DNA from 2 places in the Lactobacillus intestinalis genome. Region 1 is predicted to be linked to the other one. Evidence: riboswitches for the same ligand, from Rfam matches in the RefSeq annotation. Region 1 holds a riboswitch; the other holds the start of a gene.

What was found. Region 1 has a riboswitch for thiamine pyrophosphate ahead of KBW87_RS05890 (ECF transporter S component). Riboswitches for the same ligand answer to the same signal wherever they lie in the genome.
Region 2: it holds a riboswitch for thiamine pyrophosphate, as region 1 does, so the genes downstream of both, KBW87_RS00425 (ATP-binding cassette domain-containing protein) here and KBW87_RS05890 (ECF transporter S component) in region 1, are expected to answer to the same signal.

Annotation. Positions count from the first base shown of each region.
Region 1 is NZ_CP072983.1:1,257,308-1,263,918, forward strand. Features, by position in the region: gene udk (uridine kinase) at 105-749, shown strand; gene KBW87_RS05890 (ECF transporter S component) at 784-1,362, opposite strand; TPP riboswitch at 1,413-1,503, opposite strand; gene KBW87_RS05895 (ABC transporter ATP-binding protein) at 1,556-3,325, opposite strand; gene KBW87_RS05900 (ABC transporter ATP-binding protein) at 3,325-5,061, opposite strand; gene KBW87_RS05905 (MarR family transcriptional regulator) at 5,062-5,499, opposite strand; gene KBW87_RS05910 (DUF4097 family beta strand repeat-containing protein) at 5,626-6,411, opposite strand; partial or broken gene KBW87_RS05915 (APC family permease) at 6,520-6,611, opposite strand, start outside.
Region 2 is NZ_CP072983.1:81,946-88,556, reverse strand. Features, by position in the region: gene KBW87_RS00440 (MFS transporter) at 1-990, opposite strand, end outside; gene KBW87_RS00435 (helix-turn-helix domain-containing protein) at 1,325-2,149, opposite strand; gene KBW87_RS00430 (helix-turn-helix transcriptional regulator) at 2,200-3,141, opposite strand; TPP riboswitch at 3,267-3,357, shown strand; gene KBW87_RS00425 (ATP-binding cassette domain-containing protein) at 3,394-4,746, shown strand; gene KBW87_RS00420 (energy-coupling factor transporter transmembrane component T family protein) at 4,757-5,410, shown strand; gene pepI (proline iminopeptidase) at 5,419-6,300, shown strand; gene KBW87_RS00410 (hypothetical protein) at 6,336-6,611, opposite strand, start outside.

The DNA of each region.
Region 1 (6,611 bases):
CAAAATCTTAAAATTTAAGTGCTTACATCTCCTCAAAAGCCTTTTCTAAAGGGATTCGCATGTAGTATTATTATATACAGTATGCAAAAAGGAGTAAGCTGCAAATGAATCAACCTGAAAAACCTATTATTATTGGGATCACTGGCGGGTCTGGAAGTGGTAAAACTACGATTGCACATGAAATCGCAAATCAAATTGAAGCTAATGACAGAATCGTAATTATGACCCAAGATTCTTACTATAAAGACAATACTGGTTTGCCAATGTCAGAACGTCAAAAAATCAATTATGATCATCCTAACGCTTTTGACATGCCGCTTTTAGAAGCTCAATTGAATCAATTACTTCATAGAAAACCAATCGAAATGCCTACCTATGACTTTACTGAACATACACGCAGTGATAAAACGGTTCACATTAATCCAGCTGATATTATCATCTTGGAGGGTATTTTAGTTTTATTCAACGAAGAAATTCGCAATCTCATGGATATTAAGGTTTATGTAGATACTGATGATGACATTCGTTTTATTCGTCGTCTAGAACGTGATATGAAGGAACGTGGCCGTTCTCTTGATTCGGTAATTAATCAATATTTAACTACGGTCAAGCCAATGTATCACCAATTTATTGAACCTACTAAGCGTTATGCAGACATTATCATTCCTGAAGGCGGAGAAAATAATGTAGCTATTGATATGCTCACTACTAAGGTTAGATCAGTTTTAAATCGAACTCACAAAAACTAATAAAAGCTAGGTTTTATACCTAGCTTTTTGCTTACTATTGAATAACCGGTTTTAGAGATCTTTCAAATAAATTGGTGATCAGTTTTACCAAAACACCATCAAAAACAAGGGAAGAAATCACACCAGTAATAAACATTACAATTTGAAGATCAATGGAATACTTGTACCAGCCATACAAGAAATATGATGGGACAAAACCGCCAATACTAGCAAAAAATGCTCCGGTTAAGACGCTACTCCAAGAAAAAGCTTGATAACGAGATTTTTTAGGGAAAAAGCCAATTTCATTAGTAGCTCCTTGAATTAAACCTTCTAATACAGTTAATGCGCCCCATTGACCTCCAATAGCCATTTCTACAATTGAAGCGAGCAATTCACCAATTGTTCCTGAACCAGGCGTAGGCACAAAATACATCGCAAGTGGTGCAGCCATGTACCACAATCCTGAAAAGATAGTATCCATTACTGGAGCATAACCTGTTGGCAACAAAGAAATTTTAGCTACATTATAAATATTATTAAAGCCATAAGTATAAATGACTCCCATAATAATTCCAATTAAAGCAACTAAAATAATAGACTTCACATTCCATTTTGATGATCTTGTAAACATAAAAAACTCCTTTTAACTAACACAAATAAGTCAAAAGGAGCTTAAAATTCTCTTCTAGTATTGCACTTTCCTTTCGCAAGCATTACCTTGTTCAAGTTCAAAGGGTATATCTCAGCTAAAATAGCACCCCTAGTGACTTATCTTTATGACGGACTCATTATAACACTAAGTCCAACCAAATGAAACGTTTTCATTAATCAAAAGCAGTTTGATCAGTATAAAGCTTATAATAAAAGCCTTTTTGAGCTAAAAGCTCTTCATGATTCCCTTGTTCAATTACTCTTCCTTGCTTCAAAACAACAATTTTGTCTGAGTTAAGAATTGTCTTAAGACGGTGAGCAATCACAAAGCTAGTTCTACCCGCAATTACATGATCCATTGCTTTTTGAATATTTTCTTCAGTAACCGTATCAACGTTTGAAGTAGCTTCATCCAAAATCAAAAATGCTGGGTCTGTTAAAAGAGTTCGCGCAATTGAGATCAACTGTTTTTGTCCAGTAGAGAAGACGGAATCACTTTCAGACACTTGAGTTTCATATCGATCTGGCAAACTCATAATAAAGTCATGGATATTTGCTTGCTTAGCCGCCTTCACAACTTCTTCCATAGGCGCCTCTGGCTTCCCATAGCGAATATTATCCGCAATAGTTCCCGTAAATAAAATTGAATCTTGTAAAACAATACCCACATTATTTCTCAATGATTCTAGTTGAATATCTCTAATATCTGTACCATCAAAGGTAATTTTTCCAGAGTTAACATCATAAAAACGATTGATCAAATTCATGACGGTAGTTTTCCCAGATCCGGTTGGACCAACTAGTGCTACCGATTTTCCTTTATCAACTGAAATACTTACATCATGCAAAACTTCTTTATCTTTTACATAACCAAAGCTAACATTTTCAAGTTTTAAGCTCTTCTTTAAACCATCAATCTTCTTACCATTTGGCACTTCGTCTTCATCTTTTTGAGATTCTACATTAGCCAATCTCTTAGCTCCTGTTAAAGCTAATTGAATCATGGAATAAATAGAAGTCAATTGAGTTAATGGTTCAAAATAAGTTTGTGAATATTCCACGAAAGTTACAATCAAGCCAAGTCCTACAGCTGCAGTTACTTGATGAGACATGATCATCCACGCGCCCATGGCAATCACAATGGCCAAGTTTAACAAGTTAAAACCATTCAAAAGCGGGAATAAAATTCCTGAATAGAATTGGCCTTTGAACATTGCTGAACGCACTCGATTATTATACTTTTTGAAATCTTTGACTGAATCTTCACGCAAACCATTAGTAATAATTACTTTTTCACCATTGATTTGTTCAGTAATGTATCCATTCAAGTCACTGATTTCATCCTGCTGTTTATCAAGATAAACACGTGCCTTCTTCATAATGACTACACTAATAATCAAAATAAAAGGTGTTGTTGCAATCGTTGTTAAAGCAAGCTGACGATTTACCACAAACATAATGATGATGGTCCCAATAAATCTTATTCCCTGGGAAATAACTTCAAAGATAGCATTATTCATCGCATTGAAAATGTTATCTAAATCTGAAGTAAAAAGTGATAACAATTTACCATCTTGATGTGTATCAAAATAACGTACTAACATTCTTTGGAATTTAGAAAACAGATTTTCACGCATATCATTGGTGGAATCTGCATTGAATTTTGACATTACCATCCAAGCAATAAAAATGGCCACCATACTCAAGCAGTAAAAGAAGAGCATTGAGCCTAAAGCACTATAAAAAGTTGATAAACTAGCTGTTCCTTTTTTCAAATCACCAAGATAAGTAGTTAAATCGGTCACTGCTCGACCTAAATAAGTTGGCGCAATAACTGCTGCTCCACTAGATACAAGTGATAAAAGGACAACAATTAAGACACCTTTCCAGTAAGGCTTTAAGTATTTGTAAAAATATTTAAGAGCTTTCTTAGTGTCACTCATTACTTTTCACCCCCAGCATTTTTTGCTCGTTGCGTATTATAAATTTCTTGATAGACAGTAGAAGTCTTGAGAAGTTCCTCATGCGTTCCTTGAGCTACCAGTTTGCCTTCATCAAGCACTAAAATAGTATCCGCATTTTTAACAGAAACAATCTTTTCCGCAATGATAAAAGTTGTAGTATCAGGCAATTCATGTTCTAAGGCTTCTTGAACCTTCTTTTCTGATTCTGCATCAAGAGCAGAAGTTGAATCATCCAAAATCAAAATTGGTGATTTGGAAATTAATCCTCTGGCAATTGAGAGACGTTGCTTTTGTCCTCCAGAAAAATTAGCAGAGCGTTCTTCTACTTCATGATCAAAAGAATCGTTATAACGCTGAATAAATTCGCTAGCTTGTGCCATGTCGGCCGCTCTTTGTAATTCATGGAGTTTAGCACGAGAATTACCTTGTTTAAGATTACTTGCAATTGTTCCTGAGAATAAAATTGCCTTTTGTAAAACAAAAGCGACAGTTTTTCTTAAGCTTTCCTCACTAACGTCTCTTAAATTATGACCACCAATTTCGACTTTACCTTTAGTTGGATCATAAAGTCGCGCAATCAACTGAGCTAAAGTAGATTTCCCTGAACCAGTTGCTCCAACAATTCCGACCATTTTTCCAGCAGGAATTTTGAAAGAAATATCTTCTAAAGTAGCTTTATCTCCATCAGGATAAGCAAAGGAAACATGGTCAAATTCAACGCTTCCGCCCAGGGGTTTTTTAGAAGCTTTTTCATTAAATTTAACTGTTGGTTCGGCTTTTAAAATTTCATCAATTCTCCCGAGAGAAATCGTCGCACGCGCAAACTGCATCATTACCATTCCGGCAATCATTACAGCCCACAAAAGTGTCAAAACATAATTTACAAAAGGACTAATAACAGTTACATCACTTGGATGAGCGGTAATAGTTTGACCAATGAGGTAGACAACTAAAGTAATTACTAAATATGCAACCAATTGGAAGGCCGGCATAACTGCTGAAAACCAATATCCAATTACAATATTGTAATCATTTAGCTTGTTAGAAGTTTGATTAAACTTTTTGATTTCTTGTGGACCTTGATTAAATGACTTAACCACACGTACACCTTGCAAAGTTTCCTGGGCTTGGTTAGAAATTTGGTCCATCTTTGCTTGGTACTTTTCAAACAAAGTATTCATTCTTTTTAATACAAAAAAGCCAAAACCAAAAATCAGAGTCACCATTAAAATAGTAGCCCACCAAAATCTCGGGATAATGATAATACAAAAAATAAACGATCCTACAATTAAAATTGGCATTCTCAACATCTGCATAAATAATTGCATAATCATGTTCATAATTTGGTTCATATCATTGATTAAACGCGTAGTTAATGAACCAGCAGAGAATTTTTCAATATTTTCTAAAGAAAAGCTCTGAATTTTAGCATATGTTTCTTCTCTAAGGTCACTGGTTACGCCTTGAGCTAAACGCGAAGCATAATAAACATTAAAAATTCCGGCAATAATTGCAGTTATTCCCAATGCAATCAATAAAATCCCATCTTGAATTACACTTTGTCTTTGCTCTGCCATCAGTGCTTTTTGAATATTTTCAAGCAGCTTGGGTTGATACAATCCTGATAACGCTGAAACAAGAATTGATATCAAAGCAAAAACAAGGTCTTTTTTATAATTTTTAAAATGTGGAATCAGTATTTTAAATGAATTCACTTAATCGCTCCCTTCCTTCAAATACTGCCAAAAGGTATTACTCCATTCTTCATTAAGCTCTGTGAGTAATCTCATCTTTTTAGCCCCCAACTTTTGAGCCGTTTTTTCTTCGATTTTAAACAAAGAAGCCATTTTAGTCCTAGCATATTTCATCCCGCGGTCAGTTAACTTACAAAATTTTGTTCGTTTATCCTCAGGATCAGTCATTAATTCCAAATAACCATTTTCTTTTAAATAATGAATACCTTTGTTAATAGATTGCTTAGGCATCCCCGTCACTTCAACCAGGTCTTTTTGAGTAAGTTTGTCACGAATTATCAACTCATACAAAATCACACTCAAATAATTAGTAAGATCATTTTGATGACTCCATTCCTCATAACCCTTACTGCCATGTATGATTGCTAAATTTAACTTTTCTGTTTCACTAATCTCCATCTCTCTCACCGCTTTCTAAAATTAGTACCTGTATGTACAATTAAGAATGTATTTTAGTATGTGTGGAGACTATTGTCAAGACAAAAAAATAAGGACCTTTCGATCCTTATTAATAACTAAACTAGTTCATTTAACAATGTTATTTCCATCCATCGTCTTCATATACATAATATTTTTAGCACGCGTATTCTTTTCTAGATGACCTTGACGACTTTGATTAAATAAAACATTGTCACCATCAAGTGTATCTAGAACATAACCATAGTCATCATCCTTGACACCCTCAACTTCGTTATCACCTTCGCTATTTCTGACATAATATTTTCCATTAAGATGGCTATCCCATAACTTAAAGTTTCCATCAATAATGTTCATACTGCCAGAATCTAAGTTCATTCTCTTCATATCGGCATCACCATCATCAATTTGAACGGCAACACTGATCAAATCAGAATTATCAGACTTAAAGTCACCATCTAAAGCAAAAATTTCACCCGCATGGATTGTGCTATCTTCAACGTTAATATCACCATCGCCGCTCTTAATGTAAAGATTGTTAACATTAAGCTTTCTTAATTTGATATCACCATCAAGAGAAGTAATATTTACCTTATCTAGTTCAGTACCTTTAGGAACCGTAATTTCCACGCCGAGGTCATAACGGTGATTTAGTTTATAAATATAATCTTCAGATTCATCAATATTTTGTTCAACATTCATTGTATTCCCAACAAGCTCAACCTTAGGAATTTCTTCTTTAATTCCTCTAAAGATTACTTCAAAACGATCCCCTTCTTCAATACGAGTATCGCTATCAAGTAAACGAATATTTAAATTAGTAAATTCTTTGCTAGAAAGACTGTGCTTAATAATATCTTCGTCAGTAATACGCTTCATTTTCTTTTCTAACATTCTAGACCCTCAATTCTACTATTTACTATCTACAAATCACTTTAATTATAGATTATTTAAGGTACTAACACACACTATAAGCACCTACAGAAATTTACCAGAATATAACTATAACTTTTTCCTTAATCTCTCTAAATATTTTTCGTGCTTTAATGTATCCACCGGATTCTTATTAATAAAGAAGTAAAGAACCGTTGCTA
Region 2 (6,611 bases), 520 kb from region 1:
TGGGGGATCTGCTAATCCATTTAGCAATCCTAAAACTAATTCAAATATTGCAAAAATAATTATTGTATTTATTGAAGAGAATTTTAAACATATTCCTAAAATAGCTAACGCTCCAAAATTTAAGAAATATATTTTTTTCACTACTTTTAATTGACTCTTAAAAGTAATTAGAGTTATAAAGACTCCTCCTAGAAATACTCCCCAAGAAAAAAGTCCCTGTAAATTTCCACTCACTTCAGTTGATTTATCCAATTTATTCACTATTACGTAGGGAACTCCAATTTGCATTAAGGCATTCATAAAATTTGAAATTATAGCAAAAAAACCAAATATTACTATTTCTCTATAATTTTTGAAAAAATCTATTTTTTGAGTAGACTTAGTAATTCTCTTTACATTCGAGGAATCATTACCAAACGGTGTAATATAGACCATTAATAAAGTTAAAAGCTCCGTAATAATTTCTATACAAATTATGTAATTAAAATCTATTTTTGCTACTAAAACACCAGCAATTGGAGCCGATATAATGCTTGCAACTGAATTACTCATTGTTTGTATGGAATTCAAACGTTGATGGTAATTTTCATCAACCATTTCTGGAGTAGAAGATAAATATGTCAAGGTAAAAAATCGGGCACAAATTTCAGAAAAACTTATAAAAATTACTGCTACAACATATAAATATCTTGTATTTAATTCATTAAATACTATTAAAAATAAGACAATTACTATTATTAATGCAATTTCCGAAAATATAGCTACTTTTTTATGATTACTTCTATCAATTACTCGCCCTGTAATTGGAGATAGCAAGATGCCAATTATAGGGCCTACAAATAAACTCATTCCGTAACTAAAAGCGGAACCCGTAACTTTTAATAGGTAAAGAGATAAGGCATAAACAAAAATTGATGCTCCCAACGCATTTATAAATGATGTTGTCCCAACTTTAAATAATTGTCTTCTATTAATTTTTGCTGAGTACATAGTACCTCCTAATTTTATTAAAAAAGATAAGTCACTTTTGACTTATCTTTTTTAATTAATTATCCTTTTTATCAATAAAATGATGGATTCTTGTTTCGTACTCTGCTTTAAAGTTTTCCCATACTTTTTCAGCTTGCTTTACATCATCTAATTTTTCTTTTTCAGTACTATTCATATGACATTCTCCTTTTCATAATAGTCTAGTATCTAACAGCTTTATTAATTATTAAATTTTATATTATTTAATTATCACATCTCCTTAATGTTTTGTTAATGGTTATAATACTAGACTATTACAAATAAATCTTATTTTGTATTATATATAATACAAAAATTAATAAAATAAAGTGAGACGATAACCACACTGATTTATTATTTTTTCTATTTCTTTACTATCTGCAACCTTATAGTTAAAAAAAGCCTTGTAATAATTGCCTATAAGTTTATATAAAGACATTTTTTCTATAGAGGGTAATTGACACAAATAATTTACAACATCCTTTACTTGTGGAGCCATATCATCAAAAGTTGTATGTCTTTTTTTATAAATAAACAAATAATTATTAAATATGTTCAAATATATTTTTAACAAATAATCCATATTTACATTATTTTTCTTTATATTACTAAGTAATTGATTTATAAAGAAATCTAATCTTTCTTCCTCCCATAAAATCATTGTGCTCTCTAACAACTTCAATGATTGCATATTCATACTCCACTTTTCTGTCTTATGAAACTCTTTCATTAATACATTCTTAAGGGAAGAATCTATCCTACTTAAATTATTATTTAAATATGCAACCATCACTGTAGACCTAATCTTTAATAATTTTGCCTTTGGAAGTTGTAAAATTTTATCATAATAAAATTCGGCTCGGTTTATATCTCTAATGTTAATAGCGTATCCTATTTTCTTATCCAATACTTCTTCTTCAACTAAATACATAGGTTTGTATGTTTTTTTTACTAATTTTTCAAAATGATTCATATCTATTTTATGAATCAGTAATAATTGAATTAACATATTTGCACTAATATAACTTTTATCACTCTCTACCCGTGCATAATAAGATCGACTCATAATATCCCCACACATTTCTTTTTGAGTCAATCCGAGCTCACTTCTTATTTTTTTTAAGGCTTCTCCAATCGTCATATTTTCCTCCTAACAAATAAAGTTCAGCCTATATGCTGAACTACTTACTATCATTTCAAATTAATCTTAGCTTGAGCAAAGAGCTCATCTCGCATTACTGCTGGCGTCATGTGGTAATATTCATTGAACTTCTTATAGAAGAATGACTTACTCGAATATCCTACTCGTGAAATAATCTCCTTCAAGGAAATATCTGGCTGAGCTAACAAGTCCTTAGCTTCACGCATTCGTCTTTCATCAACATGATCCACAAAGCTCTTTCCGGTCTTTTGCTTAACCATATTAGAAAAGTAATTCGGATTAAAACCAAAATAGCGCGCAGTTTTAGCCAAAGTAATATCTACAAAATGATTATCAATATACTCATCTAGAGTCGCTTTTTCAAATTTAGTCTTATCCAGGCTAACTGGCGTAACAAGCTTTTGATTTCTAATTGAGATAATCAACATTACCGTCAGTTCAGCTCCAATTAATGCTCGAATAAAAAGTTCATTTCCAAGATAGCCATCAATGATATGATGCATTACTTGAGTAGGACGTGTCATTGCATTATTCTTCAACCAGAGAACATGCTCATTTTCCAAACTATCAACAAATTGTTCAATAACTGTATTTTCCTGTTTACTTTTAGAAGCGAGATCCTTAAAGAACTTTCTATACTTAAAGCCTGGTTGAAATTTCAATTTAACTAGTACTGCATCACGCGTTTGACGCATCACTTCATACTGATAATTTTCAGTAAGAAGAAGCACATTTCCAACTTTAAGCTCAATTATCTTTTGACCGCTTTTAATTGTGATTTGGCCACTAATCACAAACAAGATAGTTGAAACATCCATCTTATATTGATGGACACCATAGTTATGATTTTCAAGGTAGAGTGTAAACAGATCAAAATTTTCATTACCAGCTTTTAATTTGATCTCACTTTGATTCCCTTTATTGGCTCTTAAAACGCTGGTGAGATATTGATCCAAATCAACTGTTGCCATATGCCCACCTTCCTATTAACATAATGAAAACACTATAATCCTATTATAAAGCAAAAGCGAATATAATTATACGTAAGAGCTTACATTATTGTAAAATAGACATTTAAAAGCTTTTCTTGTAGAATGAAAAGCAATTGGGGTGCTAATTGGCTGAGAAATACCCATCGAACCTGAATCTAGGTAATTCTAGCGCAGAGAAAATGTAATGTTTTGTGCACCTTCTAGGTGCTTTTTTATTTTGGAAATATATTCATGATCACAATCAAAAATCTAACTTTTGCTTATCATACTAAACCAATCATTAAAGATTTAAATTTAACTCTTCCCTCTGGTTTCTCACTTTTCGTGGGACCTACTGGATGTGGGAAATCCACACTATTAAAGCTAATTGCAGGTCTTTATCCTAAATATGCTGGGAAAATTTTAAGTGGAAAAATAGATCTTCATCATCAAAAAACTGCCATGATGTTCCAAAATGCTGGCGAACAATTTACGATGCCCACTCCGCGAGAAGAAATCGTCTTTGCTTTAGAAAATCTTCAATTGTCAAATCCTGAATATAAAAAGCGTTTAGCAATGGCAGTAGATTTCACTCAAATTAATCATCTACTTGATCAAAAAATTTCTACGATGTCTGGCGGAGAAAAGCAACGCGTCGCTTTAGCAGTTTTAATCGCAATGGATGTAGATATTTTAATCCTCGATGAACCCTTTGCTAGTTGCGATCCCGAAAGTCGCCACTTTTTAATCAATAAACTTAAAAAACTTCCCTCTCAAGGCAAAACTATCCTGATCAGTGATCATGTATTAAGCGATTATCGAGGAATTTGTGACTATGTTTATAAATTTGAACACAGCATAGTTAAAGAATTATCTCAGACTGAAGCTGAGGAGCTCTTCACTCCGAAAAATAATTCTTCGCATACATTTTCTTTACCTAAACCCAATGAAGAAGCTATTTTTGAATTTAATAATGTTCAAATTAGCCAAAATCGTCTTCTGTTAGATCAAGCATATTTAAAGATCTTTGCCAATAAAGTCACTCTCTTAACTGGCGCAAACGGTGTTGGAAAAAGTTCTCTCTTTAAAGCATTATCCAAAATGCTCCCGTATACTGGAAGCATTCGTTATCATAAGCGCGAAGTGCAGAAGCTCAATTCACGTAAATATTTACGCCAAGTAGGGCAAATTTTTCAAAATGCAGATGATCAATTTTTAAAAGTGACTGTTCAAGAAGAAATTGAATTAGCTAAGAAAAACCTTCCTAAAAAATACTTTTCTTCTCAAAAAATTAACGATTGGCTAAAATATCTTGAATTAGATTCCCACTTAGATCAAGTTGTTTATACCCTTTCTGGTGGCCAAAAAAAGAAACTCCAAATTCTATTAATGCTTATGAGTGGACAAGAAGTTCTTTTAATAGATGAACCTTTGAGCGGTCTGGATTCTAACTCGATAAAAAAGGTTATCCATTTAATGAAAGAATGTCAAAAAGAACTTGGTCAAACAATCCTAATTATTAGCCATCAAGTTGATGAAATTGCTAGTTGGTGCGATTATCATCTTGAATTTAAAAATAAGCAATTAACTTATCTAGAAAGATAGAAAATAAAAAATGAATCCTAGTTTAGAATTTTTACTCGCCTTTATTATTTCCCTGGAAATCTCAATCAAACCTAGTTTAATTACCAATTTTTTGATAATTACTTTTGCATTAGTTTACTTATTAATTCGAAAAACTAGTTTCAAAAAAATAATTGAATTGATTACTATTCCATTTATTGCCGCCTTTACGATTTTTGCTACCTTGTATTGGTTTTCTACTAAGCCGGATCCTTATTATGCGTGGGATCTTTCCAGTCGTGTCTACGTCTACATTCTCACGATTGCCTGCGTTGCAGCCGATACAACGGCAGTTGAATTTTCTCGTTCTTTAGAACAAAACCTCCATTTACCAAGCAAATTTGCATACGGCGTTTTAGCAGCGCTAGGTATCATCCCGCAAATGAAAAACGCTATCAAGCAAATTCGCACGGCAGCGATGATGCGCGGAGTTTATCTGTCGTTTTGGTCTCCGCAATTATACTTTAAAGCTATCTTAGTTGCACTTAATTCGGCCGAAAATTTAGCACAAGGTATGGAATCACATGGTTTTGTAGAGGATCAAACTAGGTCCACGATTGTAGCAATTTCTATCAAGAAAGGTGATTGGATTGTCTTTTTTACCCTTTTAATCTTAGTAAACATTTCACTATTTTGTTTCAAGTGAGGCTTTTCATGGAAATTTTTGAAAACACTATTCCATTTTTAAATTATCAAACTTATTATCGGACAGTTGGAAAACGTGGTTCTAAGCCCCCTGTAGTTTTACTTCATGGCGGCCCTGGTTCCAGCCATAATTATTTTGAAGTTTTAGATGAACTCGCCGAAAAAGATAATCGGCAAATCATCATGTACGATCAGCTTGGCTGTGGCAATTCTAGCATCCCCGATGATCATCCTGAAATCTACACTCAAGAAACTTGGGTAAAAGAATTAGAAAATTTACGTCAGCGACTGCATTTAAACCAGATTCATCTCTTAGGACAATCTTGGGGCGGAATGTTGGCAATTATCTATATGTGCGATTACCATCCCAAAGGCATTCAAAGCTTGATCCTTTCTTCCACACTTTCCTCTGCTAGCCTTTGGTCAAAAGAATTACACCGTTTGATCAAATATTTACCTATCGAGGAACAAGCTGCCATTCATCGAGCAGAACTTACGCATAATTTTAGTGATGGCGCTTATCTTAAAGCAAACGAACACTTCATGGACCAACACGTATTTAAAATTACAAATGAATCTCCCGAACCTGTTCGGAGAAAAAAGATCGGCGGTACAGTCGCTTATAATATCGCATGGGGCCCCAACGAATACACGCCTGAAGGAAATCTCCATGACTATGAATATACGAAAGCACTTGCCAAAATCACAACTCCAACCTTGATCACAAGTGGCACTGACGATCTATGCACACCTTTAGTGGCTAAAACAATGAATGACAATCTTCCTAACAGCCAATGGGAGTTGTTCGAAAACTGCGGTCACATGCCCTTTGTGCAAAAAACTAACGAATATGTTGATTTACTTATTAATTGGCTTAATTCACGTGATTAACAAAAACCTCAAACTCTTTCAAGTTTGAGGTCTTTTCATTTACGATTTTCTACTAATAGCCATAACCCGACTAATACCGAAATTTCGGGAATAATAAGACTCCTTATTTCAATCGGACGATCCCATAAAGTAACAAAAACAATAATTCCAGCCAGTTCTAAGATAATTCCTAATTCTCTCAAAGCAGATTTGTCGTATTGCCGCGGCACTTTTACTACAAGCGCAATAATCAAAGTGATAATCCCCACGCCAGCCATTAAACTAGCCAAAAATAATAAAGTCGATGCTTCATTAAAATGATCTCTGACAGG